DNA from 3 places in the Pseudomonas sp. S34 genome. Region 3 is predicted to be linked to each of the others. Evidence: predicted binding sites of a transcription regulator. Region 3 holds the regulator's gene; each other region holds the start of a gene.
The links. The regulator sigma-54, encoded in region 3, starts transcription at its own class of promoters, with help from an activator protein. The targets are predictions, from matches to a motif close to ANTGGCATNNANNTTGCTNT.
Positions count from the first base shown of each region.

Region 1: the regulator sigma-54 is predicted to act here: its motif matches at 8,110-8,129, upstream of PspS34_RS18050 (DNA translocase FtsK).
Region 2: the regulator sigma-54 is predicted to act here: its motif matches at 1,510-1,529, upstream of PspS34_RS07255 (flagellar basal body rod protein FlgF).

Region 1 covers NZ_CP019398.1:4,031,421-4,041,369, forward strand. Annotated here, with positions in the region: gene PspS34_RS18020 (glutathione S-transferase family protein) at 1-121, shown strand, start outside; gene cysG (siroheme synthase CysG) at 237-1,631, opposite strand; gene serS (serine--tRNA ligase) at 1,632-2,912, opposite strand; gene crcB (fluoride efflux transporter CrcB) at 2,929-3,303, opposite strand; gene PspS34_RS18040 (replication-associated recombination protein A) at 3,303-4,625, opposite strand; gene lolA (outer membrane lipoprotein chaperone LolA) at 4,774-5,397, opposite strand; gene PspS34_RS18050 (DNA translocase FtsK) at 5,462-7,873, opposite strand; gene trxB (thioredoxin-disulfide reductase) at 8,181-9,140, shown strand; gene aat (leucyl/phenylalanyl-tRNA--protein transferase) at 9,203-9,883, shown strand; gene PspS34_RS18065 (arginyltransferase) at 9,941-9,949, shown strand, end outside.
Region 2 covers NZ_CP019398.1:1,655,364-1,665,312, forward strand. Annotated here, with positions in the region: gene napA (nitrate reductase catalytic subunit NapA) at 1-271, shown strand, start outside; gene PspS34_RS07245 (nitrate reductase cytochrome c-type subunit) at 283-774, shown strand; gene PspS34_RS07250 (cytochrome c3 family protein) at 784-1,380, shown strand; gene PspS34_RS07255 (flagellar basal body rod protein FlgF) at 1,584-2,324, shown strand; gene flgG (flagellar basal-body rod protein FlgG) at 2,370-3,155, shown strand; gene flgH (flagellar basal body L-ring protein FlgH) at 3,208-3,903, shown strand; gene PspS34_RS07270 (flagellar basal body P-ring protein FlgI) at 3,931-5,019, shown strand; gene flgJ (flagellar assembly peptidoglycan hydrolase FlgJ) at 5,031-6,314, shown strand; gene flgK (flagellar hook-associated protein FlgK) at 6,325-8,337, shown strand; gene PspS34_RS07285 (flagellar hook-associated protein 3) at 8,351-9,940, shown strand.
Region 3 covers NZ_CP019398.1:940,896-950,844, forward strand. Annotated here, with positions in the region: gene PspS34_RS03980 (superoxide dismutase) at 1-340, shown strand, start outside; gene PspS34_RS03985 (ZIP family metal transporter) at 372-1,265, shown strand; gene PspS34_RS03990 (HPr family phosphocarrier protein) at 1,294-1,566, opposite strand; gene rapZ (RNase adapter RapZ) at 1,582-2,439, opposite strand; gene ptsN (PTS IIA-like nitrogen regulatory protein PtsN) at 2,442-2,906, opposite strand; gene raiA (ribosome-associated translation inhibitor RaiA) at 2,919-3,227, opposite strand; gene PspS34_RS04010 (RNA polymerase factor sigma-54) at 3,302-4,795, opposite strand; gene lptB (LPS export ABC transporter ATP-binding protein) at 5,042-5,767, opposite strand; gene lptA (lipopolysaccharide transport periplasmic protein LptA) at 5,767-6,315, opposite strand; gene lptC (LPS export ABC transporter periplasmic protein LptC) at 6,302-6,874, opposite strand; gene PspS34_RS04030 (HAD family hydrolase) at 6,882-7,406, opposite strand; gene PspS34_RS04035 (KpsF/GutQ family sugar-phosphate isomerase) at 7,406-8,380, opposite strand; gene PspS34_RS04040 (ATP-binding cassette domain-containing protein) at 8,656-9,465, shown strand; gene mlaE (lipid asymmetry maintenance ABC transporter permease subunit MlaE) at 9,465-9,949, shown strand, end outside.

The DNA of each region.
Region 1 (9,949 bases), 3.1 Mb from region 3:
CTATGCCAGCCACCGCACCATCAACCCGACGGGTGTGGTGCCGAAAGGGCCGGCGCAGGACTTCACCGCGGCCCATGATCGGGAGCGGTTGAGTGGGAAAGGGGTTTGGCGCAGAGCTTGAGATTTGTGCAGGTTTTGAAGGCCTCATCGCGAGCAAGCTCGCTCCCACAATTGATTTGTGTCGTTCACAAATCCCCTGTGGGAGCGAGCTTGCTCGCGATGAGGGCAACTCGGTCTCAGACCTGCCCCTGAGCCCCTTCGAACCACGCCAGTTTCTCGCGCAGTTGCACCACTTCACCCACGATCACCAAGGTCGGCGCATGCACTTCATGCTCTGCCACCAGTCGTGGCAGGTCCGCCAGGGTGCCGGTAAACACCCGCTGGTTGACCGTGGTGCCCTGCTGGATCAGTGCCGCTGGGGTATCGGCGGCGCGACCATGCTTGATCAACTGTTCGCAGATGATCGGCAAGCCCACCAGCCCCATGTAGAACACCAGGGTTTGCGCCGGGGCGACCAGATCGGCCCATGGCAAATCGCTGGAGCCGTCCTTGAGGTGGCCGGTGATGAAACGCACCGACTGCGCATAATCGCGGTGGGTCAGCGGAATCCCGGCATAGGCCGCGCAACCGCTGGCTGCCGTGATCCCCGGCACGACCTGGAACGGGATGCCATGGGCCGCCAGTTCTTCGATCTCCTCGCCACCACGACCGAAGATGAACGGATCGCCGCCCTTCAATCGCACCACACGCTTGCCTTGCTTGGCCAGATCCACCAATTGCTGGTTGATCTGATCCTGCGGCACCGCGTGATCGGATCGGCGCTTGCCGACGTAAACCCGCTCGGCGTCGCGACGGCACAGTTCGAGAATCGCCGGTGCCACCAAACGGTCGTACAGCACCACGTCGGCTTGCTGCATCAGACGCAATGCCTTGAACGTCAACAGGTCGGGATCACCTGGCCCTGCACCCACCAGATAGACTTCACCGGTCGCCACTGGCGCCTCACCATCGATTTTCGCCTGGAGCAACCGCTCGGCTTCACCGCCCTGCCCAGCCAGTTGCCGATCGGCAACCGGGCCCTGGAAAACATCCTCCCAGAACGCCCGACGCTGCTGCACATCCGGAAACAGGCCTTTGACCTGATGACGGAATCGCGCAGCCAGCCCGGCCAATTGACCGTAGGTGGAAGGAATCCAGGTTTCGATCTTGGCGCGAATCAAGCGTGCCAGCACCGGCGCATCGCCGCCGCTGGACACTGCAATGATCAAGGGAGAACGGTCGACGATGGCCGGGAAGATCACGCTGCACAGGGCCGGCGCGTCCACCACATTGACCGGCACGCAACGCCGATGGGCATCGGCGGAAACTTGTGCGTTCAGCGTTTCGTCGTCGGTGGCGGCAATGACCAGCCCGCAACCGTCCAGATCCGCCTCGGCGTAGCCACGCAACAGGCACTCGCCACCGCTGCCGGCAACCAGCTCGCGCAATTGCGCTTCGATTTCAGGTGCAACCACCCGCAGCAGCGCACCGGCATCGGCCAGCAGGCGGGATTTGCGCAAGGCAATCTCCCCCCCGCCGACGACCAACACACGACTGCCGCGAAGGTTGTGAAACAGCGGCAGATAGTTCATTTAGCCGATGACCTCAAGGCCACCCATGTAGGGCTTGAGGACTTCAGGCACACGGATGGAACCGTCGGCCTGCTGATAGTTCTCGAGCACCGCGACCAGGGTACGGCCCACCGCCAGGCCGGAGCCGTTCAGGGTGTGTACCAGTTCCGGCTTGCCGGTTTCCGGGTTGCGGAAACGCGCTTGCATGCGGCGGGCCTGGAAGTCGCCGCAGTTGGAGCACGACGAGATTTCGCGGTACTTGTCCTGGCTCGGGATCCACACTTCCAGGTCGTAGGTCTTGACCGCGCTGAAGCCCATATCGCCGGTGCACAGCGCCAGAGTGCGGTAAGGCAGTTCCAGCAGTTGCAGGACTTTCTCGGCGTTGGCGGTCAGGCCTTCCAGCGCCTCCATGGATTTCGATGGCTCGACGATCTGCACCATTTCAACTTTGTCGAACTGGTGCTGGCGGATCATGCCGCGGGTGTCACGACCCGATGCACCGGCTTCGCTGCGGAAGCACGGCGTGTGGGCGACGAACTTGATTGGCAGCAGTTTCGAATCGACGATTTCGCCGGCGACGATGTTGGTCAGCGACACTTCGGCGGTCGGGATCAGGTACAGGTCGGCTTCGCCTTCGCGCGCGATCTTGAACAGGTCTTCTTCGAACTTCGGCAGCTGGCCGGTGCCTTGCAGCGCCGGGGCCTGGACCAGATAAGGCGTATAGGCCTCTTCGTAGCCGTGCTCGGTGACGTGCAGGTTGATCATGAACTGCGCCAGGGCGCGGTGCAGACGGGCAATCGGGCCGCGCAGCAGGGCGAAACGGGCGCCGGACAGCTTGGCGGCGGTTTCGAAGTCCAGCCAGCCGAACTTCTCGCCCAGGGCGACGTGGTCCTGAACCGGGAAATCGAAGGCAGTCGGGGTGCCCCAGCGGCGCACTTCGACGTTGCCGTCTTCGTCTTCGCCGACCGGCACCGATTCGTGCGGCAGGTTGGGGATACCCAGCAGGATCGAGTCCAGATCGGTCTGGATCGCGTCCAGTTCGACTTTACCCGCGCTCAATTCGCCCGCCATGCGCTCGACGTCCGCCATCAGCGGCGCGATGTCTTCGCCGCGCTGCTTGGCCTGACCGATGGATTTGGAGCGCGCATTACGTTCAGCCTGCAGTGCTTCGGTGCGGGTCTGGACGGTCTTGCGCTGTTCTTCCAGCGCTTCGATGCGCGCAACATCCAGGGTATAGCCACGGGATGCCAGGCGGTCCGCTACGTCCTGAAGGTTGCTACGTAACAGTTTGGAATCGAGCATGTCGGTTTCTCGTTTATCAAAGTTTGGTCAAGGACAGGCCGGCCCAGGTGGCAAGCAGCCCGCCGAATACGCTGAGCGCCGCATAGCCCAGGGCTAGCGGCACTTGCCCGCTTTCCAGCAGGCGCACCGTATCCAGTGAAAAGGATGAAAAAGTCGTCAGCCCCCCGAGGAAGCCAACGATCAACCCGGCACGCACCTCGATGGGCACCTCCGGGCGTATCAAAAACAGACCGTATAGAACGCCGATCAGCAAACAGCCCACGATATTAACGGCCAGCGTCGCGGTATAGAAGTGCCGCGGCCAATTCGCGTTGATCCAGTTGCCCGTGACGAAGCGCAACAACGTGCCGGCCATCCCGCCGACGGAAACCGCAACGATCAAGGGAAGCACTATTTTCTCCGCTGCCTTGGGCTTAAACGGTCGAGTTTCGCCAGGTGATTGAGTTTTTCACCGATCTTCAACTCCAGGCCACGGGGCACGGGCTGATAGAACGGGATCGGGTCGAGTTCTTCCGGGAAATAGTCTTCGCCAGCGGCATAGGCGTCCGGCTCATCGTGGGCATAACGGTATTCATCGCCGTAGCCCAATTGTTTCATAAGCTTGGTCGGCGCGTTGCGCAGGTGCAGCGGCACTTCCAGCGAGCCGTGCTCGGCGGCGGCGCGCAATGCCGTGTTGAAGCCCATGTACACCGCGTTGCTCTTTGGCGCGCAGGCCAGATAGGTGATGGCCTGGGCCACCGCCAGCTCGCCTTCGGGGCTGCCGAGGCGCTCCTGCACCTCCCAGGCCGCCAGGCACAGGCTCAGGGCGCGGGGATCGGCATTGCCAATGTCTTCGCTGGCCATGCGCACCACGCGCCGGGCCAGGTACAAGGGGTCGCAACCGCCATCGATCATCCGTGCGAACCAGTACAAGGCGCCGTCGGGGTTGGAGCCGCGCACCGATTTATGCAGCGCGGAAATCTGGTCGTAGAACGCTTCGCCGCCCTTGTCGAACCGTCGGCGGGTGTCACCGAGCAGGCTTTGCAGCAGATCGGTGCCGATTTCGCCGTTGTCTTCCGCCAGATCCGAGGCGTTTTCCAGCAGGTTGAGCAGGCGCCGACCATCGCCATCGGCGGCCGACAGCAGCATCTGGAAGCCTTCGTCGCTGAGGGTCAGGTTACGTTTGCCCAGGCCACGCTCTTCGGTCAGCGCGCGGTGCACCAGTTTGCGCAGGGCCGCTTCGTCGAGGCTTTTCAGCACATAGACCCGCGCCCGCGACAGCAAGGCGTTGTTGAGTTCGAACGAGGGATTTTCCGTGGTTGCGCCGATGAAAATCAGCGTACCGTCTTCGACATAGGGCAGGAACGCATCCTGCTGGGACTTGTTGAATCGATGCACTTCGTCGACGAACAGAATGGTGCGGCGGCCGTACTGCGCGGCCTGTTGCTTGGCGATTTCCACCGCCTGACGGATCTCCTTGACCCCGGCCAGCACTGCCGAGACCGTTTCGAAGTGCGCGTCCGAGACTTCCGCGAGCAATCGCGCCAGGGTGGTTTTGCCCACGCCCGGCGGCCCCCAGAAAATCATCGAATGCAGGGCACCCTGCTCCAACGCTTCGCGCAGGGGCTTGCCGCGAGCGAGCACGTGTTCCTGACCGACGTACTCGTCCAGATTGGCCGCACGCAGGCGGGCGGCCAATGGCTGGGCGATGGGGGTGCTGCGAAACAGATCCATGGCGTACGTTTAAAACCTCACTGGTCCTCTATTCCCTGTAGGAGCGAGCCTGCTCGCGATTGACGTCAACGATAACGCTGGCAGCCTGACACCCTGCGGTGTCTTTGCGTTCATCGCGAGCAGGCTCGCTCCTACAGGGTTTTGCGTTTTATTCCTGGATTACATCGGCACCCTTGGGGATGTCGAACTTGAACTTGGACGCAGGGATCGGCTCGTTCGCCTTCACCCCGGTGAACAGGATATTGGTGCGCTGGCCGACGCTGTCGATCAGTTGCATATCATTGACCAGGCCATTGCGGAACGACAGGCGCAGGCTGTCGAACAGGGTGTCCTTGGTCTTCGGCTTCAAGGTGAAGTCAATCACGCCGCCGGCTTCCTTGGCACTGATGTCGAAGCTCTGGCTGATCTTGGACACGTCACCGGACAACAGCAAGGCCGGGGTCTGGGTCAGGCGCTGGTCGAGGTTCTTGATGGTGGCCTGTTCCAGGTCCGGGTCCCACAAGGTGACTTTCTTGCCATCGGAGATCATGGTCTGTTCGGCCGGCGCATCGGTGTGCCAGTAGAACAGGCCCGGACGCTGCAGGGACATCTCGCCGGCGGTTTCCTGCAATTGGGTGCCTGTGCCATCAAGGGTCAGTTGCGAGAAACGTGCGGTCAGGGTCTGGGATTTTTCCAGCAGTTGGGTCAGGCGCGCCACGTCCTTGTCATCGGCGTTAGCCTGGAGCGTGGTCAAGGCCAGTACCGGCAGCAACAGCATGCGGATCAGACGCATGGGAGTCCTCATAACATTCGTGGGAGTGCGGGAGGCGCAAAGGCGCCCCCCTTTCATACTCGGGTCAGTCGCGCACCGGCCCCGGGGCCAGGACTTCTCGCGAACCGTTGGTGTTCATGGACGTCACGACCCCGGCCATTTCCATGGCTTCGATCATGCGCGCAGCGCGGTTGTAGCCGATCTTCAGCTTGCGCTGAACCGCGGAAATGGAGGCACGACGGCTTTCCAGCACGAACTGGACCGCTTCGTCGTACAGCGCGTCGGCCTCGGGATCGTCACCGTCGCCGCCACCGCTGCTGCCTTCAAAGCCGCTGCCCGCCTCTTCGACGCCATTGAGGATGTCGTCGTTGTATTCCGGCGCACCCCGCAGCTTCCAGGCTTCCACCACACGGTGAACCTCATCGTCGGACACGAAAGCACCGTGAACACGAATCGGCAGGCTGGTACCCGGCGGCATGTAGAGCATGTCACCGTGGCCCAGCAGTTGTTCGGCGCCGCCCTGGTCGATGATGGTCCGCGAGTCGATCTTGCTCGATACCTGGAACGCCATGCGGGTCGGGATGTTGGCCTTGATCAGACCGGTGATCACATCCACCGACGGACGCTGGGTCGCAAGGATCAAGTGGATACCGGCCGCACGAGCCTTTTGCGCGATACGGGCGATCAGTTCTTCAACCTTCTTGCCGACGATCATCATCATGTCGGCGAATTCGTCGACTACGACCACAATGGTCGGCAGCTTCTGCAGCAGTGGCGCTTCGTCGTGGATGCTTTCGCGCTTGTACAGCGGATCGCTCAACGGCTCGCCGGCGTCCTGGGCTTCCTTGACCTTGGCGTTGAAGCCCGACAGGTTTCGCACCCCCATCTTGGCCATCAACTTGTAGCGTCGCTCCATCTCGGCAACGCTCCAGCGCAGGGCGTTGGCGGCGTCCTTCATGTCGGTGACAACCGGGCACAGCAGGTGCGGAATGCCTTCGTAGATCGACAGTTCCAGCATTTTCGGGTCGATCATGATCAGCTTGGCGTCTTCCGGGCCAGACTTGAACAGGATCGACAGGATCATCGCGTTCACACCCACCGACTTACCGGAACCGGTGGTACCGGCGACCAGCAAGTGCGGCATTTTCGCAAGGTCGGTGATGACCGGCTTGCCGCCGATGTCATGGCCCAGGGCCAGGGTGACCGGGGATTTGAAGTTGTCGTACTCCGGAGTCGACAACACCTCGGAGAAACGCACGATCTGCCGATCTTCGTTGGGAATCTCGATACCGACCGTGGTCTTGCCCGGAATCACTTCCACCACGCGCACGCTGGTCACGGCCAGGGAACGGGCCAGGTCTTTGGCCAGGTTGGAGATTCGGCTGACTTTTACCCCGGCCGCCGGCTGGATTTCGTAACGGGTGATCACCGGGCCCGGGTGGATCGAATCCACTGCGACTTCAACGCCGAATTCCTTGAGCTTGATTTCCAGCAAGTGGCCAACCGCAGCCAGGGATTCAGGCGAGTAATTGAGTTGTTTCTTTTCCGCCGGATCGAGAATCGAAATCGGCGGCAAGGTGCCTTCCACGGCGCTGTCGACGAACAGCGGCGCCTGCTTCTCTTTTTCGACGCGTTTGCTCGGTGCGGCGGGCTTTGGCGGCGCGGGCGCAATCACCGGCGGCACCTGCTTCTCGCGCTCGGACATGTGCTTGCTCAGGGCTTGCTCACGTTCGATCAGGCGCTCCTTGACCTTGGCCTGCTCGCGTTTGTCGGTGACGGTCGGCGCAACCACTTCATCCATACGGTCGTCGACTTCACGCAACTGGGCAACCAGCTGTTTGCGCTCGGTACGGGCCGCCCACCAGCGATTGGCGGCGCCCTGGAACAGTTCGAACAGGTCGAGGGTGATCTTGCCGGTGATGTCCATCACCTTGAACCACGACAGGTCGGTAAACACGGTCAGGCCGAACAGGAATAACGCAATGAACAACAGCGTACTGCCCTGGATATTCAGGGCGTTCCTGGCCAGTTCGCCGAGGCTTTCCCCCAGCGCACCGCCCGCACCGGCCGGCAGACCGGTCGCGGCATGAAAATGGATATGGGCCAGAGCGGCGCCCGACAGCACCAGGAACACCAGGCCGATCAGGCGCCAGGAGAACAGCCACCCGCTCCACTGCCACGGTTCGTGACGCTGGCGGAAGATCTGGTACGCCTTGATGGCCAGCAGCAACGGAAAGATGTAGGCGAAGTAACCCAGCACCATGAACAGGATATCGGCGCTGTAGGAGCCCGCTGGTCCGCCGAAGTTCTGCACGTCGTCGATCTTGCTGTTATGGCTCCAGCCCGGATCATCCTTGCCATAGGTCAACAAGGCCATCATCAGGAACAGGCACAAGGCACCGATGGCGATCAGCGCACCTTCCTTGAGTCGGTAGTGCAAGTGCTGGCGCCAGAGCGGCACGACGGCTGGTTTGGGTGCTGCGGTGGATTTCTTCAAAACGCTTCTTTTCCTGCGCCAATGGCGCGTCCATCTGGTGAATGTCTATAAAAACCGCGAAAAAACTGCCCAATCCAGGCAGGTAATAAAGTTAACACGTGTAACCGGGACTACTTTTAACACTGCACCCCTGTTTCTATAAACACGGCGCACACTGAATATATGTAACACGCAGGGCATTGTACGGGTTTGTACGCACGACGCCATGCTTGAGACCCTTGGATGCAGCATAGTCAACAGCACATGACATGCCATTCAATTTGAGCATGCATTCTCTTTGGTGACAAAGGCTTATGAGGTGTTTTTTATGAGTGAAGCGAAGCATTCCCGCCTGATTATCCTGGGCTCCGGCCCTGCCGGTTACAGCGCGGCAGTTTATGCCGCCCGCGCCAACCTCAAGCCGGTTGTCATTACCGGCATCCAGGCAGGCGGCCAGCTCACCACCACCGTCGAAGTGGATAACTGGCCAGGCGACGTTGAAGGCCTGACCGGACCGGTGCTGATGGATCGCATGCAAAAACACGCCGAACGCTTTGCCACCGAGATCGTTTACGACCACATCCATACCGCCAAGTTGCAACAACGACCGTTCGAGCTGATCGGCGATGGCGGCACCTACACCTGCGACGCCTTGATCATTGCCACCGGCGCCTCCGCGCAATACCTGGGCCTGCCGTCGGAAGAAGCGTTCGCCGGCAAAGGGGTTTCGGCGTGCGCGACCTGTGATGGATTTTTCTATCGCAATCAAGTGGTTGCCGTGGTCGGCGGCGGCAACACGGCGGTCGAGGAAGCCTTGTACCTGTCGAACATCGCCAAAGAAGTGCACCTGATCCATCGGCGCGACAAACTGCGCTCGGAGAAAATCCTCCAGGACAAACTCTTTGAAAAGGCCGCCAACGGCAATGTTCGCCTGCACTGGAACCAAAACCTGGACGAAGTGCTCGGCGATGCCAGCGGCGTGACCGGTGCCCGCCTGCGGGACAGTCACACGGGTGAAACCCGGGAGCTGCCGCTGGCCGGGGTGTTTATCGCCATCGGCCATAAACCCAACACCGACCTGTTCACAGGCCAGCTGGAAATGCGCGACGGGTATCTGCTGGTCAAGGGTGGCAGCGAAGGCGATGCCACCGCTACGGCGATTGCAGGTGTGTTTGCCGCCGGTGACGTGGCCGACCACGTTTATCGCCAGGCCGTTACATCTGCCGGTGCCGGTTGCATGGCGGCGCTGGACGCTGAAAAATACCTGGACGACATTCCAACCGTTTGAAGGCAAACTTTATGGCGGGCCAACACCCGCCACTGCCCTCCCCTTCTGCAAGCCCGGATGCCATGCTGACTTGGTTACAACGCAATACCTTGCATTTCCCTCCACTGGAAAAGGCCATGCGCGACCCCAACGGGCTGCTGGCTGCCGGTGGTGATCTGTCCGCCGATCGGCTGATCTCGGCCTATCGCCACGGCTGCTTCCCCTGGTTTTCCGAGGGCCAGCCAATCCTCTGGTGGTCTCCGGACCCGCGTACGGTGCTGTTTCCCGACGAATTGCACGTCTCGCGCAGCCTGAACAAACTGCTACGCCAGCAACGCTATCAAGTGACCTTTGACCAGGACTTCGCCGCCGTCATCCGCGCCTGTGCCGCGCCCCGGGATTACGCCGACGGCACCTGGATCACCGAGGCCATGCAGGACGCCTACATCGAACTGCACAGGCGTGGCCACGCGCACTCGGTGGAAGTGTGGGACGGGGACGAACTGGTGGGCGGACTCTACGGCCTGGCAATGGGCCAGCTGTTTTTCGGCGAGTCCATGTTCAGCCTCGCTGACAACGCCTCGAAATTCGGCTTTGCCACACTGGTGCGGCATCTGAAAGACTCGGGTTTTGTACTGATCGATTGCCAGATGCCCACCGATCACCTGCACAGTCTCGGAGCCCGGGCGATACCCCGCCATGAATTTGCCAACTATCTGGCCAGGCATCTGGACCAGCCCAATCGCGCTAGCTGGGTTTGCTGAGCGACTTTTGCGCAGGTGGCTTACACTTATTCAAAAGCATTATCCCGAGGGTTGATCATGACCGAG
Region 2 (9,949 bases), 710 kb from region 3:
CGATGCGCTGGTCTACATGCACCCGGCCGATGCCAAGGCCTTGAATGCCCGGCGTGGCAGCGAAGTAAAGCTGATCAGTCGGCGCGGCGAGATGCGTGCGCGGATTGAAACCCGGGGGCGCAACAAGCCGCCCCAAGGCCTGGTGTTCGTGCCGTTTTTCGATGCCAACAAGCTGATCAACAAAGTCACGCTTGATGCGACGGACCCGATCTCCAAACAGACCGATTACAAGAAATGCGCGATCAGGATTGAGTTGATCAAGACGGCATAAGGAGAGCTTTCATGAATTTTCGTTCGCTGTCCTTGCTTGTCATGCTGCTGATGTGGCTGCCCGCGACATTTGCGGCAGAACCCGGTTACCCACTGGATGCGCCGGCACCGGATGGACGGCGAGTCGGCGGGACCCTGACCCAGGAGCTGCCGGCACCGCCCATTGCCGAAGACGAGAACAAGGACCTCAAGCGTGAGCGCAATTACCCCGATCAACCGCCCACCATACCCCACAGCATTCGCGGGTATGCCATCGACATGAACAGCAACAAGTGCCTGACCTGCCACAGTCGCGCCAACAGTGCGCGTACCCAGGCGCCGATGATCAGCATCACTCACTACATGGACCGCGACGGCCAGGCATTGGCCGCGGTGTCGCCGCGCCGATACTTCTGCAACCAGTGTCACGTGCCGCAAAAGGATGTGAAGCCACTGGTGAGCAACAGCTTCAAGAACATCGACCAGGTCTTGCAAGACGAAATCAACCACCAGCCGAAACCTTGAGGAAAGGCCATGAAATCTTTGCTTGCCTTGCTCAAGGATTATTGGGGTGTGCTGCGTCGGCCCAGTGTGCATTACAGCCTGGGTTTCCTGACCCTCGGCGGGTTTATCGCCGGGGTGATTTTCTGGGGTGGGTTCAACACCGCGCTGGAAGCGACCAACACCGAGAAGTTCTGCACGTCCTGCCATGAAATGCGCGACAACGTTTTTGTCGAGTTGCAGGAAACCATTCACTACACCAACCGCTCGGGCGTGCGCGCCACGTGCCCGGACTGTCACGTCCCCCATGAGTGGACGCACAAGATCGCCCGCAAGATGCAGGCTTCCAAGGAGGTCTGGGGCAAGCTGTTCGGCACTATCAGTACCCGGGACAAGTTTCTGGGCATGCGCCGGGAGCTGGCCGAACACGAGTGGGCACGGCTCAAGGCCAACGATTCCCGGGAGTGTCGCAACTGCCATAACTTCGAGTTCATGGACTTCACACGCCAGGGTAAACGCGCCGCCAACATGCACTCCACCTCCTTGGCCAGTGGCCAGGCGACCTGTATCGATTGCCATAAAGGCATTGCCCACAAATTGCCCGACATGAGCGGCGTGAAAGGTTGGTAGCCGGCTTTTCACGGCATTGCCGCCAAGCGGCATAACCGCGCCGGTTTTTCGTCTTCGATACATCGTTCGATTCCCTTCTGATTAGCCTCCAGCCCCTTGTTTAAAGGGGGTTGGAGCCGCTGCGCGCAAGTTGGTCTGCAAATTGCTACAACCTGCGCAACACAGCAGTGGGCGGCAAACGTCCGGCAGGCAGAGGAAAGAGTGTGGACAAGTACCTTTATGTGGCAATGACCGGCGCCAGCCAGAATGCACTGGCGCAAAAGGCTCATGCCAACAACCTCGCGAACATCTCCACCAACGGCTTCCAGAAAGACCTGGAGCAGGCCCGTTCGATGCCGGTGTTCGGTGACAGCTTTCCGGCGCGTGCGTTTGCCATGTCCGAACGCCCGGCCACGGATTTCTCCCCTGGCTCACTGGTGGAAACCGGCCGCGACCTCGACGTTGCCGTGCAAGGCAACGGCTGGATTGCCGTACAGAATCCCGATGGCGGTGAAAGCTACGTGCGCACCGGCAGCCTGAACGTTGACGCCCTGGGTGTGCTGCGCGCCGGCAACGGCATGCCGGTCATGGGCAATGGCGGGCCGATTTCCGTGCCGCCGGAGCAGCAGATCGAAGTCGGCGAGGACGGCACCATCAGCATCCGCGCGATGGGCGAAGGTCCCCGGGTGATGGCGGAAGTCGATCGCATCAAGCTGGTCAACCCGGACTTCAAGAACATGACCAAGGGCCTGGATGGTTCGATCCACACCAAGGACGGCGCGCCTGCGCAGGCCGATGCCAACGTCAAGCTGGTGTCCGGGTTCCTCGAGTCGAGCAACGTCAATGCCGTGGAGGAGATGACCTCCGTTCTGGCCCTGGCCAAGCAGTTCGAGCTGCACATCAAGATGATGAACACCGCCAAAGACGATGACCAGGCCATGGCTCGGGTCTTGCAGATCAGCTAATTACCAGAACGTCGCGCCGTAAAACAGGCGCACGAGGAGAATCGAATGCTTCCGGCTCTATGGGTTGCCAAGACAGGTCTGTCCGCCCAGGACACCAACCTGACCACCATTTCCAACAACCTGGCCAACGTGTCGACCACGGGTTTCAAACGTGACCGCGCCGAGTTCCAGGACCTGCTCTACCAGATCAAGCGCCAGCCAGGCGCCCAGTCGACCCAGGACAGCGAACTGCCGTCGGGTCTGCAACTGGGTACCGGTGTGCGCATCGTCGGTACCCAGAAAAACTTCACCGCCGGCAGCCTGCAAACTACCGAGCAGCCGCTGGACATGGCCATCGACGGCCGTGGTTTCTTCCAGATCCTGCAACCGGACGGCACCACGTCCTACACCCGTGACGGTACGTTCCACCTGGACTCCAACGGCCAGATCGTCAACGCCAGCGGCTTTGCCCTGGAGCCGGCCATTGTCATTCCGAACGAAGCGCAGACCTTCACGGTCGGCCGCGACGGCACCGTGTCCATCACCGTTGCCGGCAACCCGGCAGCCCAGGTGATCGGCAACCTGCAAACCGCCGACTTCATCAACCCGGCCGGCCTGCAGGCGGTGGGCAACAACCTGTTCCTGGAAACCGCCGCCAGTGGCGCGCCGCAAGTCGGCACTCCGGGCCTGAACGGTTTCGGCTCCACGCTGCAGAACACCCTGGAAACGTCCAACGTCAGCACCGTTGAGGAGATGGTCAACATGATCACCACCCAGCGCGCCTACGAGATGAACTCCAAGGTGATCTCCACCGCCGACCAGATGCTCTCGTTCGTAACACAGAATCTGTAATCAAGTCTATGTGGCGGCCATTGGGCCGCCTGCAACACCGTGAGGTAGGGTCATGAATCGCTATGTATCTGTTCTGGCACTGAGTGGGATCACCGCGCTCGCAGGTTGCGTGCCTGCGACGCCCAAGCCCAATGACCCTTACTACGCTCCGGTGTTGCCGCGCACGCCGTTGCCGGCGGCCGCGAACAATGGCTCGATCTATCAGGCCGGTTTCGAGCAGAACCTCTACAGCGACCGCAAGGCGTTCCGGGTCGGTGACATCATCACCATCACCCTGAACGAAAGGACCCAGGCCAGCAAAAACGCCAACTCGCAAATTGGCAAGAACAGCAAGGCCAACATCGGCCTGAGTTCGCTGTTCGGCAGCAGCGCCACCACCAACAACCCGTTCAGCGATGGCGACCTGAGCCTGAGTGCCAGCTACGAAGGTGACCGCGCGACCAAGGGGGACAGCAAGGCGGCTCAGGGCAACACCCTGACCGGTTCGATCACTGTCACCGTCGCCGATGTGTTGCCCAACGGCATTATCGCGGTACGCGGCGAGAAGTGGATGACCCTCAACACCGGCGACGAGCTGGTGCGGATTGCCGGCCTGGTTCGCGCCGATGACATCGCCACCGACAACACCGTGCCGTCGACCCGTGTCGCCGATGCGCGCATCACCTACTCGGGCACCGGTTCGTTTGCCGATGCGAGTCAGCCAGGCTGGTTCGACCGTTTCTTCCTCAGCCCGCTGTTCCCTTTCTAGGTGGCTACGTTGAATTTCAGAAGTCTCATGATGGCTGCGTTCCTGATGTCCGCGGCGTTCAACGTTCAAGCCGAGCGCCTGAAGGACATCGCCAGCATTTCCGGCGTGCGTTCCAACCAATTGATCGGCTACGGCCTGGTGGTCGGGCTGAACGGCACCGGCGACCAGACGACGCAGACCCCGTTCACCCTGCAGACCTTCAACAACATGCTCTCGCAGTTCGGCATCAAGGTGCCGCCGGGTTCGGGCAACGTGCAGTTGAAGAACGTCGCGGCGGTGTCGATCAGTGCCGATTTGCCGGCGTTCGCCAAGCCGGGTCAGCAGGTCGATATCACCGTTTCGTCCATCGGTAACTCCAAGAGTTTGCGTGGCGGCACCTTGCTGCTGACGCCACTCAAGGGTATCGATGGCAACGTCTATGCGGTGGCCCAAGGCAACCTGGTGGTCGGCGGTTTCGACGCGGAAGGGCGAGACGGCTCGAAGATTACCGTCAACGTTCCGTCGGCCGGTCGCATCCCCGGTGGTGCATCGGTGGAGCGCGCGGTGCCGAGCGGTTTCAACCAGGGCAACAGCCTGACGCTGAACCTCAACCGTTCCGACTTCACCACCGCCAAGCGCATCGTCGACAAGATCAACAACATGCTCGGTCCTGGCGTGGCCCAGGCCATCGACGGCGGGTCGATTCGCGTCACCGCGCCGCTCGATCCGAGCCAGCGCGTCGACTACCTGTCGATCCTGGAAAACCTCGAAGTCGATCCGGGCCAGGCAGTCGCGAAAGTCATCATCAACTCCCGTACCGGCACCATCGTGATCGGCCAGAACGTCAAGGTTTCCCCGGCCGCAGTGACCCATGGCAGCCTGACCGTGACCATTACCGAAGACCCGATCGTCAGTCAGCCCGGCCCTCTGTCCAATGGCACGACGGCGGTGGTGCCGCGTTCGAAGGTCAACGCCCAGCAGGAAGCCAAGCCGATGTTCAAGTTCGGCCCTGGTACCACCCTCGACGAGATCGTGCGGGCGGTGAACCAGGTTGGCGCGGCACCGGGTGACTTGATGGCCATCCTCGAAGCGCTGAAGCAGGCCGGCGCTCTGCAAGCCGATCTGATCGTGATCTGAGGACGGCCATCGTGGATATGCGCAAGAGCGGTCTGGTCAGCAGCAGCGATTCGGGCTCCTATTCGGACCTCAATCGCCTGAATCAGCTCAAGGTCGGCGACAAGAACAGCGACGGCAACATGCGCAAGGTGGCGCAGGAGTTCGAATCGCTGTTCCTCGGTGAGATGCTCAAGTCCATGCGCTCGGCAACCGAAGCGCTGGGACAGGACAATCCGATGAACACGCCGGCGGCCAAGCAGTACCAGGAAATGTACGACCAGCAACTGGCCGTTTCCATGTCCCGCGAGGGCGGTGGTATCGGTCTGGCGGACGTGCTGATGCGCCAGATGTCGAAGAACAAGCCATTGGCGCCGGGCGAGGCCGCTGCTGCATCGCTGGCCAGGCAAGAGGCTGCCAAGGCCGCCGTGCAAACGCCGGTGGCGGCGGGCACGGTTGCGGTCAATGGGCCGCTGTCGCGGGTCAATGGCCAGCGTCCATTGTGGGCTTCGCGATCGGTCCATGCGCCGCAAGAGGCGGGCGAGGGTGGTCATCGCAATGACATGGCTCTGATCAATCAGCGACGCCTGGCGTTGCCGCCGAAGCTGGCTGATCGTCTGTTGGCCGGGCTGGTGCCTTCGGCGACGGCCGCAGCCACGACGATCAACAAGACACCGTTGCCTGAGCGCGCGACAAGCACTGGCACCGGTCCTTTGTATAACGGCGACTGGCTGGCCAACGCGCAGCAAACCTCCGGTGGCGGTATGCAGATCTACGGTCGCGCCATGGCGCAGATTCCGCTGGCGCCGGCGAAGAAAGCCTTCGGTTCCGCCGACCAGTTCGTCAACACCATGTTGCCGATGGCCAAGGAAGCGGCGGCCCGCATTGGTGTCGATCCGCGTTACCTGGTGGCGCAGGCGGCCCTGGAAACCGGCTGGGGCAAGTCGGTCATGCGTGCTCAGGACGGCAGCAGCAGCCACAACCTGTTCGGCATCAAGGCCGGCAATAGTTGGCAGGGCAATTCGGCGCGGGCGATCACCAGCGAATTCAGGAACGGGCAGATGGTCAAGGAGACGGCGCAGTTCCGCTCCTACGACTCCTACAAGGACAGCTTCCACGACCTTGTAACGCTGCTGCAATCGAACAATCGCTATCAAGATGTCGTGAAGTCGGCCGATAACCCGGAACAGTTTGTACGCGAGTTGCAGAAGGCCGGTTACGCAACCGATCCGAACTACGCGAGCAAGATTTCGCAGATAGCCAAGCAGATGACGAGTTACCAGAACTACGCTGCGGCGGGCGTTTCAACGAATTTATAAGGTTTGAACCATGAGTTTGCTCAACATCGGAATGTCGGGTTTGTCCGCTAGTCACGCATCGTTGGTGACTACCGGTAATAACATTTCCAACGTCGATACCATCGGGTACTCGCGCCAGCAAACTGTGCAGGGCACCAAAAGCTCTATTCAGAATGGCAATGTGTTCATCGGCACCGGTACGACCCTGGCGGATGTGCGCCGGGTGTACAACAGCTACCTTGACGCGCAACTGCAGACCACCACTTCGCTCAATGGCGATGCGCAGGCTTATCTCGGCCAGGCCACGCAAGTTGACAAGCTGCTGTCCGACAGCGGCACCGGCATCACTAAAACACTGCAGTCGTTCTTCTCGTCGTTGCAGACGCTCTCCGCCAGCTCCAACGACAACGCCGCACGCCAGGCGCTGTTGACCAATGCCCAAGGCTTGAGCAGCCGCTTCAATGCCATGTCCCAGCAGTTGACGCAGCAGAACACCTACATCAACGATCAGTTGGGCTCGATGGCCGAACAGGTCAACAAGCTGGCGTCGACTGTCGCGGCGTACAACAAGAGAATCAGTGAAGTCAGCAGTTCGAGTGGCGCGCCCAACGAACTGCTGGACCAGCGCAATGAAACCATTCGCCAGCTCAACGAACTGGTCGGCACTCAGGTCACCGAAACTGAAGGTCGGCTGGATATCTACCTGGGTAGCGGCCAACCATTGATTGTCGGCGACACAGTCAATAAATTGCGCGTGGCGGCCGACCCGACCGACCCGACCCGTTCCTCGATCATCATGGATCGTGGTAGTTCGTCGATCGACATCACGGGTGTGATGAGCGGCGGCCAGATGGGTGGGTTGTTGCGCTATCGCTCTGAAGTGCTGACGCCGGCGGTCAATAGCCTGGGTCGTATCGCCATGGTTGTGGCGGATCAGGTCAACAAACAACTGGGGCAGGGTCTGGACCAGAACGGTAACTTCGGCGCGGCGCTGTTCAACAACATCAACAGCGCGGCGGCCATCAGTCAGCGCAGCATCGCCAATGCGAACAACAACCCGGCCTCCGGCAACCTGAACGTCACCATCAAGGACACCAGCAAGCTGCAGGCCAGCGACTATCAGGTGACCGTCACGGCCACGGGCTACAACGTGCGTCGCTTGTCGGATAACACCGACATGGGCAACTTCGCTTTCGCTACACCTCCTGCTGCTGATCCGGTCATAGACGGCTTCAGCCTGAGCCTGAACGCAGGCTCGGTAACCGCCGGCGACAGCTTCAAGATTACCCCGACGCGCAGCTCCGCTGCGGACATGACCACGGTCATGACCGACGCCAAAACCCTGGCCACGGCTGCTCCGCTGACCTCTTCCAAGGCCTCGGGCAATGACGGCACCGGTGCTGTCAGCCAGCCGAAACTGAACACTGCCCTGGATATCTACGATCCGGTCCAGCGTCTGGAAGTGCAGACGGCGGTCAAGACATCGATGCCGGTTCGCATGCTCATGACCAGCGCCACTGCCTATGAAGTGTTCGATGCCAAGGGCAACAGCATCGGTACCGGCAACATCGTGCCAGGCCAGAACAACGACCTGAACATTTCTGTGCCTTACACCGATACCGGCGGCAATGCCAAAACCTTCAGTGTGGGGATGACCGTCAGCGGCAGTCCGGCTTCGGGCGACAGTTTCAACATTTCCATGACCGCGGCCGGCAGCACCGACAACCGCAACGCTGCGGCCTTGCTCGGTCTGCAAACCAAGGCAACGGTGGGTGCCACTGCCACTAGCCCGGGTGTGAGTTTTACCGAGGCTTATGGCGGCCTGGTGTCGAGCGTCGGCTCCCAGACCAAGCAGGCTCAGATGGACGGCACGGCCACTGACACCATCCTGACCGGGGCGCGAAACGCCCGTGACTCGGTATCGGGGGTCGATCTCGATGAAGAGGCCGGTAACCTGACCAAGTATCAGCAGTACTACACGGCGTCTTCGCAGATAATCAAGACTGCGCAGGAAATTTTCAGCACTCTGATCAATGCCCTATAAGGAGCCGTAGAACATGCGCATTTCTACAGCACAGTATTACGCCACGACGGCTGCCAACTACTCTCGCAACCTCAACAACGTGATGAAGACCGCCGAGCAGGCCAGCAGCGGCGTCAAGCTTGAGACGGCGGCGGATGATCCGGTCGGGGCGGCCCGCCTACTGCAACTTGAACAGCAAAAAGCCATGTTGGGTCAGTACACCACCAACATCAACGCGTTGAACACGGCTCAGGCGCAAGAAGAGAGTGTGCTGGACGGCATCAACAACGTACTGCAAAAAGTCAGCGAGTTGGCGATACGTGCTGGTGGCGGTTCGTTGAACGACGATGACCGCAAATCCATTGCCGCAGAACTCAAGCAGTCCGAAGAGCAGTTGCTGAACTTGATGAACAGCAAGGACGCCAACGGCAAGTACATCTTCTCCGGCGCCAGCAACAACACTCAGCCGTTTGTGCGTAACAGTGACGGCACCTACAGCTATCAGGGTGACCAGACTCAGCTGGAGCTGAAAATCGGTGACTCGATGTCGCTGGGCCTGAACGATACCGGCTGGGACGTTTTCCAGCAGGCGATCAACGCCGCTCGCAGTTCGACCACCATGCTCACGCCGCCCGTCGATGACGGACGCGTCAAGCTGTCGCCAGGCCTGGTGAACTCCGGTCCGGCCTTCGATGCCAACTTCCGCGGCGGCGAGCCTTACAAGTTGCAGTTCACCAGCAGCACTCAGTTCGTGATCACCGATGCCACCGGCGCCGACAGAACCGCCGAGGCGACTGGCGGAGGGGTGTTCGACCCAAATGCCAAGGGCGGCTCTGACATCAACTTCCGCGGCGTGACGTTCAAACTGGACATCATCCCCCAGTCCGGCGATAACGCCACCAACATCGATGGTTTCATCGCCACTCACAGTTTCGAATTGTCGGCCAAGCCGGACAGCTTCGTCAGCAACCGTGCGCCGAGCAACGTATCGACGGTTGTCGTGAGCAATGCAACGGTGAGCAACGCCGCTGATTACAGCAGCTTTTTCCCTGAAGGCGGGGCGGTCCTGAAGTTCACCGGTCCCGGGACCTTCGATCTGTACGCCCGTCCGTTGACCAGCGGCAGCACGCCGGTAACCTCTGGGGTTGTGGTGGCTGGCGTGGCGACAGCGGCCGGTGTCGACTTTACCTTGAGTGGCGGCACTCCTCCGGGCGTGCTCAATCCGGGTGACCAGTTTGATATCGCGGTCAATACACACCAGACCCAGAACGTACTCGACACCATCAGCCAGCTGCGTTCGGCGCTCGACGCGCCGACACAGGGCAACCCGACCGCGCAGCGTTTTCTGGAAGACACGGTGGCCTCGGCCATTGCCAACCTGAACAACGGCAAGAATCAGGTCGACCTGGCGCGTGGCGCGATCGGTGCCCGGGGCAATGTGATGGACATGCAGGCTGACCAGAACTCCAGCACCGGCTTGATCAACGAATCGACAGGTAACTCGATCAAGAACGCCGACCCGGCGGAAGTGCTGACGCGTCTGACCTTGCAGCAAACCATGCTGCAGGCCGCGCAACTGGCCTTCGCCAAGGTTTCTCAGTTGAGCCTGTTCAACAAGCTTTGAGTCGGTCTT
Region 3 (9,949 bases):
CGGTGGTGGCGAGCCCGAAGGCGTGCTGGCCAAGGCCATCGATGAACAACTGGGCGGTCTCGACAGCTTCAAGGAAGCCTTTACCAAGGCCGCGTTGACCCGCTTCGGCAGCGGCTGGGCCTGGCTGAGCGTGACCCCCCAAAAGACCTTGGTGGTGGAAAGCAGCGGTAACCAGGACAGCCCGTTGATGAACGGCAATACCCCGATTCTGGGCCTCGACGTCTGGGAGCACGCCTATTACCTGCGTTATCAGAACCGTCGTCCGGAATACATCAGCGCGTTCTACCGCGTGATCAATTGGCCGCAAGTCTCTGCGCGCTATCAGGCCGCACTGGTTTAAGTCTTCCATAAAAACAATCCAAGGCTGGACTATGGGCACTGAAACACTGGCGATCGGAAATGGACGGATGTTTCGTTACGCGTTTGGATCGCTGTTACTGCTGGCGGGAATGAGCCTTTTGGTTGCCCATGGGCTGGCATGGCTCGACCTTGAGCCGAAGTTGCTGCGCGCACTGCAGGGCGGTGCGATCTGCGCCTTGGGTACCGCGCTGGGCGCGGTGCCGGTGTTGGTGATTCGGCGGATGCCGCAGAGGCTCAGCGACACTTTGCTTGGCTTTGGCGCTGGCGTGATGCTGGCTGCGACGGCATTTTCGCTGATCGTTCCGGGCATCTCTGCCGCCGAAGGGCTTGGACTGTCACCTTGGGCGTCCAGTGGGTTGATCAGCTTCGGCATTATGCTCGGCGCCTTCCTGTTGTTCCTGGTGGATCGGAAGGTCTCTGGCGCCAGCCCGGACATGCTGGTCGGCACGCTGGAACGACCGGGCATTGCTCCGCGGATCTGGCTGTTCGTATTTGCCATCATCGCCCACAACATCCCGGAAGGCATGGCGGTAGGTGTTTCGGCCGGTGGCGCAATGCCTGACGCCGACAGCCTGGCCATGGGCATTGCCTTGCAGGATGTACCGGAGGGATTGGTCATCGCTTTGGTGCTGGTCGGGGCAGGGATGTCCCGGGGCAAGGCGTTCCTGATCGGTGCGGCGTCAGGTTTGGTAGAACCGGTGTTCGCACTGCTATGTGCGTGGCTGGTGAGCCTGGCCGAATTGCTGCTGCCTTTGGGATTGGCGCTGGCGGCGGGGGCGATGCTGCTGGTGGTGACCCACGAAGTCATTCCCGAGTCGCGCCGCAATGGTCATGACAAGCTTGCCAGCCTCGGGCTGCTGATGGGGTTTTGTTTGATGATGGTGATGGATACAGCCCTCGCTTGATTTGTGGTGAGGGGCTTTTGTGGTTGTATTACTCGCCTTCGTCGAAGAAGTTGTTGATCAACGCCACCAGAGCATCCAGCGCTTCCTGTTCCTGCTCGCCTTCTGTGCTCAAGTGGATCGTGGTGCCTTTGCCGGCGGCCAGCATCATCATTGCCATGATGCTTTTGCCATCGACCATGGACTGTGGTGTACGTCCGGCCCTGATCTGGCATGGGAACTGACCTGCTACCCCAACGAATTTTGCAGAAGCGCGAGCGTGCAGACCCAGTTTATTGATGATTTCGATTTCCAGAGCAGGCATCGCGATGTGAATCCTTTAGCTGAGGTCGCGGTGGCGGACCTGGACGTTCTTCAGGGATTGTTGCAGCGTTTGCCCCAGACGCTCGGTCAGGTAGACGGAACGGTGATGTCCGCCAGTGCAGCCAATGGCAATGGTGACGTAGGCGCGGTTGCTGGCGGCAAAACGAGGCAGCCACTTTAGCAGGTATGTGGAAATGTCCTGGAACATCTCTTCGACATCCGGCTGGGCCGCCAGGTATTCGGCAACCGGTTGATCGAGCCCGGACTGTTCGCGCAACTCCGGTTTCCAGTAAGGGTTGGGCAGGCAGCGCACATCGAACACCAGGTCGGCGTCCACCGGCATGCCGCGCTTGAAGCCGAAGGATTCCACCAGGAACGCAGTCCCCGGCTCCGGCTGATTCAACAGACGCAGTTTGATGGCATCGCGCAGTTGATACAGGTTCAGGCTGGTAGTGTTGATCTTGAGATCGGCGAGGTCGGCAATCGGCCCGAGCAGGACGCTCTCGACGCTGATGGCTTCGGCCAGCGAGCGGTTGGCGTTGGTCAGGGGGTGACGTCGGCGGGTTTCCGAGAAACGCTTGAGCAGGGTTTCTTCGTCGGCGTCCAGGTACAGCACATCGCACTGGATGTGGCGGGCACGGACTTCCTCGAGCAGGTCGGGGAAGCGTGACAGGTGGCTGGGCAGATTGCGCGCGTCAATGGAAACGGCGACCAGCGGCTGCAACATCTCGGTATGAACCAGGGCGCGTTCGGCCAGCTCCGGCAGCAGACCGGCTGGCAGGTTGTCGATGCAGTAGTAGCCGCTGTCCTCAAGAACGTCGAGGGCGGTACTTTTACCTGAGCCGGAACGGCCACTGACGATGATCAAGCGCATGATTACTGACCGTTTTGCTCGTCAAGGACAACCTGATACAGGGCTTCGTTGCTTGCAGCACTACGTAGCTTTTCGCGAACTTCCTTGCGGTCGAGCATGCTGGCGATCTGTCGCAGCAGCTCAAGGTGCGCATCGGTGGCGGCTTCCGGGACCAACAGCACGAACAGCAGGTCAACCGGCGCGCCGTCGATGGCGTCGAAATCGATAGGGGCGTCCAGGTGCATCAATGCACTGATGGGCGAAACACAGCCCTTGAGACGGCAATGTGGAATAGCGATGCCATTGCCAAACCCGGTGGAGCCGAGTTTTTCACGGGCGATCAGCGCCTCGAAGACATCTTGCATCTCCAGGGCCGGCACTTCGCGGGCGATAAGATTGGCAATTTGTTCGAGGGCTTTCTTTTTACTGCCTCCCGGCACGTTCACCAGGGAACGGCCGGGGGTCAGGATACTTTCAAGTCGGATCATGGGTTGGGAGTGTTAACGACCGGTTGCGCCCTGGAGGAGGCTCTGGGTCTTTTCCTTATGCTTTTTGAGTTGTTTATCCAGCTTGTCGGTGAGTGCGTCGATCGCGGCATACATATCGGTATGTTCCGCGTTGGCGACCACTTCATTCCCGGGAATATGCAGCGTGGCTTCGATTTTCTGCTTCAGTTTTTCGACGGTCATCGTGACCTGCACATTAGTGATCTTGTCGAAATGTCGCTCCAATCGTTCGAGTTTTTCGCCGATGTAGGTGCGAAGAGGTTCGGTCACTTCCAGTTGGTGTCCACTGATGTTGACTTGCATACAGCTTCTCCTTCGTTGCCAGTGCATAAAGCGGTAGATCAGATGATCTACCACTGGAACGCTGTGGCGTGGCCCTACATCAACCGCTTGCGTTCGCTCGAAGGCGCGATCCCGAGGGATTCGCGGTACTTGGCGACGGTGCGGCGAGCCACCTGAATGCCTTGTGCCTCCAGTAAACCAGCGATCTTGCTGTCACTCAACGGCTTTTTCTGATTTTCCGCTGCAACCAGTTTTTTGATGATCGCCCGGATCGCCGTGGATGAGCATTCGCCGCCTTCGGAGGTGCTTACGTGACTGGAAAAAAAGTACTTCAGTTCATAAATGCCCCGGGGGGTGTGCATGAACTTCTGGGTGGTCACCCGTGAAATCGTCGATTCATGCATGCCGACCGCTTCGGCGATGTCATGCAGGACCAGCGGCTTCATGGCTTCGTCGCCGTACTCCAGAAAGCCGCGCTGATGCTCGACGATCTGGGTGGCAACCTTCATCAGGGTTTCATTGCGGCTTTGCAGGCTCTTGATGAACCAGCGGGCCTCCTGCAACTGATTGCGCATGAAGGTATTGTCGGCGCTGGTGTCGGCGCGGCGCACGAAACCGGCGTACTGGGCATTGACCCGCAGCCGTGGCACCGACTCCTGATTGAGCTCCACCAGCCAGCGCTCGTTGTCCTTGCGTACGATGACGTCAGGGACGACGTACTCGGCTTCGGTGGACTCGATCTGCGAGCCCGGGCGCGGGTTGAGGCTCTGGACCAGCTCGATGACCTGGCGCAGCTCATCTTCCTTGAGCTTCATGCGACGCATCAACTGGCTGTAGTCGCGGCTGCCAAGCAGGTCGATGTAATCGGTGACCAGGCGCTTGGCCTCGGCCAGCCAAGGGGTCTTGGCAGGCAGCTGGCGCAATTGCAGCAGCAGGCATTCGCCCAGGTTGCGGGCGCCGATGCCGGCGGGCTCGAATTGCTGGATGCGGTGCAGGACGGCTTCGATTTCGTCCAGTTCGATGTCCAGTTCCGGGTCGAACGCTTCGAGGATTTCCTCGAGGGTTTCGTCCAGGTAGCCCTGATTGTTGATGCAGTCGATCAGGGTCACGGCGATCAGGCGATCGGTGTCGGACATCGGGGCCAGGTTCAGTTGCCACAGCAAGTGGCTCTGCAGGCTTTCGCCGGCCGAGGTGCGGGTGGTGAAGTCCCACTCGTCATCATCATTGCTGGGCAGGCTGCTGGCGCTGGTCTGGTAAACGTCTTCCCACGCGGTGTCGACGGGGAGTTCGTTGGGGATACGCTCGTTCCAGTCACCCTCATCGAGGTTATCAACCGTCGGGGCGCTTTCCTGGTAGGAGGGCTCCTGGATGTCGGTGTTGGGCTTTTGTTCGGCGTTATCGGCCAGGGGGTCGGAATTGTCGAAGTCGTCGCCTTCTTCCTGGCGTTCGAGCATCGGATTGGACTCCAGGGCCTCCTGGATTTCCTGTTGCAGGTCCAGGGTCGACAATTGGAGCAGGCGGATGGCCTGTTGCAGCTGCGGTGTCATCGTCAGCTGCTGGCCCATTCTCAAGACTAGCGATGGTTTCATGGCAGGGGCTTAACACCTTATTCGCCGGCGCACATGCGCCATCCACTACAGGGCGCCGGGGCGCCAAACTTAAGCAAATTATATGCCTGAAACTAAAGGGTTTGCCTAGAGCGCTGTAACAATAAAAAACTATAAAGCGGTGTTGCTGCGCTGCCCTTGTCGAGGGCTGACCACGCTTGTCGGCACGGAGGCGCTGGTGAGTGGCTGCTCAGGTGCCCGGGCAACTGCCTGGGCACGGCTCAGCGCTTACAGGCGGAACTCATGGCCCAGATACACTTCCTTGACCAGGTCGTTGGCCAGGATGGTCTCTGCGTCGCCTTCGGCAATCAGTTGGCCGTCATTGACGATATAGGCGGTTTCACAGATATCCAGGGTTTCACGAACGTTGTGGTCCGTGATCAGCACGCCAATGCCCTTGGCCTTGAGGTGGTGAATGATCTGCTTGATGTCGCCGACCGAAATCGGGTCCACGCCGGCGAAGGGCTCGTCGAGGAGGATGAATTTCGGGTTGGTGGCCAGGGCGCGGGCGATTTCCACGCGACGGCGCTCACCACCGGACAGGCTCATGCCCAGGTTGTCGCGGATGTGGCTGATGTGGAATTCCTGCAGCAGGCTTTCCAGCTCCTTGCGACGACCGGCCTTGTCGAGTTCCTTGCGGGTCTCGAGGATGGCCATGATGTTGTCGGCCACCGACAGTTTGCGGAAGATCGATGCTTCTTGCGGCAAGTAGCCGATACCAGCCTTTGCGCGGCCGTGCATCGGTTGGTGGCTGACGTCCAGGTCATCGATCAGGACGCGGCCCTGGTCGGCTTGCACCAGGCCGACGATCATGTAGAAGCAGGTGGTCTTGCCGGCGCCGTTCGGGCCAAGCAGGCCGACGATCTGGCCGCTGTCGATGGACAGGCTGACGTCACGCACGACCTGGCGGCTCTTGTAGCTCTTGGCCAGATGCTGAGCTTTCAGAGTTGCCATTACTGGGCCTTTTTCTCGTCGGTTTTCTTCTTCGGCTGGATCACCATGTCGATACGCGGACGCGCCTCGGTGATCTTGCTGCCTGTGGCTCGACCGGCGCTGGCGAGTTTCTTGTCCGTGTCGTAGACAATTTTCTCGCCTTGGGTGACGTTGTTGTCCTTGTCGACAACTTTGGCCTTGTCGATCAGTACGACGCGATTTTGCGAAGCGTGATACTGGATCGTCACGCCCCAACCCTGAACTGGCTTGGTATCGCCAGCCGTTTGCAATTGCTCGAAGTACGCCAGGTTGCCCACCGAGGTCACTACGTCAATGTCGCCAGCCGGCGTGCGGGTGATGGTAACGGTGTTGCCTGTCACCTTCATCGAGCCTTGGGTGATGATCACGTCACCTTTATAGGTGGCAATACCTTGCTTGTCGTCCAGTTGGGCATCGTCGGCCTGAATACGGATAGGCTGCTGTTGGTCTTCCGGCAGAGCCCAGGCGCTCACGCTTCCCAGTGCTGCGCCCAGACTGAGCAAAATCGGGAGGGTTTTAACGAGCCTCATACTGTCCTCTTACGTTCGATAGCAGGTGTATCCTGCTTTCTTTCAAATACGCTTTCATTCCCTTGCCAGTCGATACACCGCCAGCGCCGTCGATTCTAACGTCTTGCTCGGTCTGCGCATATTGCTGCTGCGGGAACACGGTCATGCGGGTGCTGGTGATCAGGGTTCTACGGTTTTTCTCGTCGAAGCGCGTGATGCGCACGTCATCGATCAGTTCGACCTGTGTGCCATCAGGGTTGACCTCGCCGCGCAGGCTCTGGACGTGCCACGGGAATTCAGTGCCGCGGAACACATTCAGGTCGGGGTTGGTCAGCAATGTCACCTCGGTCGCTTTCACGTGCTCGACCTTGTCGGACACCAGATCATATTGCAGCTTGCCGTCGGGCAGGTACTGCACGCTGTGGGCGTTGATGGCGTAATAGTCGATCGCGCTTTCATCGACCGGCGTTACCGGCTTGTCGAGGAAGCGTTCCGGGCTGATGTTCCAGTAGCCAACCGCAGCGAATATCGCCGCGATGCAACTGAACATCAGGGTGTTGCGAAATTTTTTGCTCAGCATAGTGGGCTCACAGGTACGCCGCATTGGCCGCGTCGAGGCGGTCCTGGGCGCGCAGGATCAATTCGCAGAATTCGCGAGCGGCACCTTCGCCGCCACGGGCGAGGGTGATGCCGTGGGCGTGTTCACGTACGAAGCTGGCGGCATTGGCCACCGCCATGCCCAGGCCGACGCGGCGAATCACCGGCAGGTCCGGCAGGTCGTCGCCGAGGTAGGCCACCTGTTCATAGCTCAGGTTGAGTTGGGCCAGCAGTTCGTCGAGTACCACCAGTTTATCCTCGCGACCCTGATAGAGGTGCGGGATACCGAGGTTTTTGGCCCGCCGCTCGACCACCGGGGTCTTGCGGCCACTGATGATGGCGGTCTGCACGCCGGCGGCCATCAGCATCTTGATGCCCTGGCCGTCGAGGGTGTTGAACGTCTTGAACTCGCTGCCGTCTTCGAGGAAGTACAGGCGCCCATCGGTCAGCACGCCATCGACATCGAACACTGCCAGCTTGATCTGTTTGCCGCGTTGCAGCAGGTCCGCACTCATCACATTACTCCTGCACGCAGCAAGTCGTGCATGTTCAAGGCGCCGACCGGGCGGTCTTCACTGTCGACTACGACCAGCGCGTTGATTTTATGGTCTTCCATGATTTTCAGCGCTTCGGCGGCGAGCATCTCGGCGCGGGCAGTCTTGCCGTGTGCTGTCATGACCTGGTCGATGGTAGCGCTATGGATGTCGATGCTACGGTCCAGCGTGCGACGCAAGTCACCGTCAGTAAAGATCCCGGCCAGCTTTCCGTCGGCTTCCAGAATCACGGTCATGCCCAGGCCTTTGCGGGTCATTTCCATTAGCGCGTCCTTCAGCAGGGTGCCGCGCTGTACTTGCGGTAACTCTTGCCCGGCGTGCATGACATTTTCCACTTTCAGCAGCAGGCGTCGGCCCAGGGCGCCGCCGGGATGGGAAAAGGCGAAGTCTTCGGCGGTAAAGCCACGGGCTTCCAGCAGCGCGACTGCCAAGGCATCGCCCATGACCAGGGCGGCGGTGGTCGACGAGGTGGGGGCCAGGTTCAACGGACAGGCTTCGTGCTCGACGTGAACATTCAGGTTGACCTCGGCGGCCTTGGCTAGCGGCGAGTCAGGCTTGCCGGTCACGCTGATCAACTGAATGCCCAGGCGCTTGATCAGTGGCAGCAGGGTCACGATTTCATTGGTGGAGCCGGAATTCGAGAGCGCCAGAATGATGTCGTCGCGGGTAATCATGCCCATGTCACCGTGGCTGGCTTCAGCCGGGTGCACAAAAAACGCCGTGGTGCCGGTGCTGGCCAAGGTCGCGGCAATCTTGTTGCCGATGTGTCCCGACTTGCCCATGCCGACCACGACCACGCGGCCTTTGCTGGCCAGAATCATCTCGCAAGCGCGTACGAAATCTGCGTCGATATGGGGTAGCAGGCCTTGCACGGCTTCTACCTCGAGGCGGATGGTGCGTTGTGCAGATTGAATCAGGTCGCTGGATTGGCTCATGTCAGAAATCGTATAGCCTGATGAAAAGGCGGCGATTATAACGGTTATGATCGAAACCCTCACGCTAGTTCGTCGCGCATTGCCATCCTTGTTGCCGGAAACCTTCTAAACGGGGCCTTCAACCTGTCATGCAGTTGAACATGACCTGGCTTTGGCCTTGGGCGCGCAGCCGTTGCAGTGATATAGTTCGCCGCCAGTTCGGCCTGCCCGGGAGGTATGTGCTTTTGTCAGAAAGCCAGGCGTCCGAGTGAGAGGCTGCATCGCAAGGAGTTTAGATGAGTGCCGATAACGCCTACGCGGTCGAGCTGAAGGGACTGTCCTTCAAGCGCGGTGCGCGCAGCATTTTCAATAATGTCGATATCCGTATCCCGCGCGGCAAGGTCACCGGCATCATGGGGCCTTCCGGGTGTGGCAAGACCACGCTCTTGCGTCTGATGGGCGCCCAGTTGCGGCCCACCAAGGGCGAAGTCTGGGTCAACGGTCAGAACCTGCCAAAACTGTCGCGCAGCGACCTGTTCGACGCGCGCAAGCATATGGGCGTGCTGTTTCAGAGCGGCGCACTGTTTACCGACCTCGATGTCTTCGAGAACGTCGCTTTTCCGTTGCGTGTTCATACTCAACTGCCGGATGAAATGATCCGCGACATTGTCCTGCTCAAATTGCAGGCCGTGGGCTTGCGCGGTGCCATCGAGCTGATGCCCGATGAGCTTTCCGGCGGCATGAAGCGCCGTGTTGCGCTGGCCCGGGCGATTGCGCTCGACCCGCAGATCCTCATGTACGACGAGCCCTTTGTCGGCCAGGACCCCATCGCAATGGGCGTTCTGGTGCGCCTCATCCGGTTGCTCAACGATGCGCTGGGCATCACCAGCATCGTGGTATCCCACGACCTGGCCGAGACCGCGAGCATTGCCGATTACATTTATGTGGTGGGCGATGGTCAGGTGTTGGGGCAGGGGACGCCGGACGAGTTGATGAGTTCGGATGAACCGCGCATTCGTCAGTTCATGACCGGCGAACCCGATGGCCCGGTTCCGTACCACTTTCCAGCGACGGATTACCGCGCAGATCTTCTGGGGAAGCGCTGATGCGCAGAATTTCATTGATGGAGCGCGTTCGCCGCTTCGGCCAGGCCGGCATCGATGTGCTGGCGGTGTTCGGGCGTTCGAGCCTGTTCCTGTTCCATGCCTTGCTCGGCCGGGGCGGTATCGGTGGCGGCTTCGGGCTGCTGGTCAAGCAGTTGCATTCGGTGGGCGTGATGTCCCTGGTGATCATCGTGGTCTCCGGGGTGTTCATCGGCATGGTGCTGGCGCTGCAGGGCTTCAACATTCTTTCCAGCTATGGTTCAGAGCAGGCTGTCGGGCAGATGGTGGCGCTGACGCTGCTGCGTGAACTGGGGCCGGTGGTGACCGCCTTGCTGTTCGCCGGGCGCGCAGGTTCGGCGTTGACCGCCGAAATCGGCAACATGAAGTCCACCGAGCAGTTGTCCAGCCTGGAAATGATTGGGGTCGACCCGCTCAAGTACATCATCGCGCCACGCCTGTGGGCCGGTTTCATCTCCCTGCCGGTGCT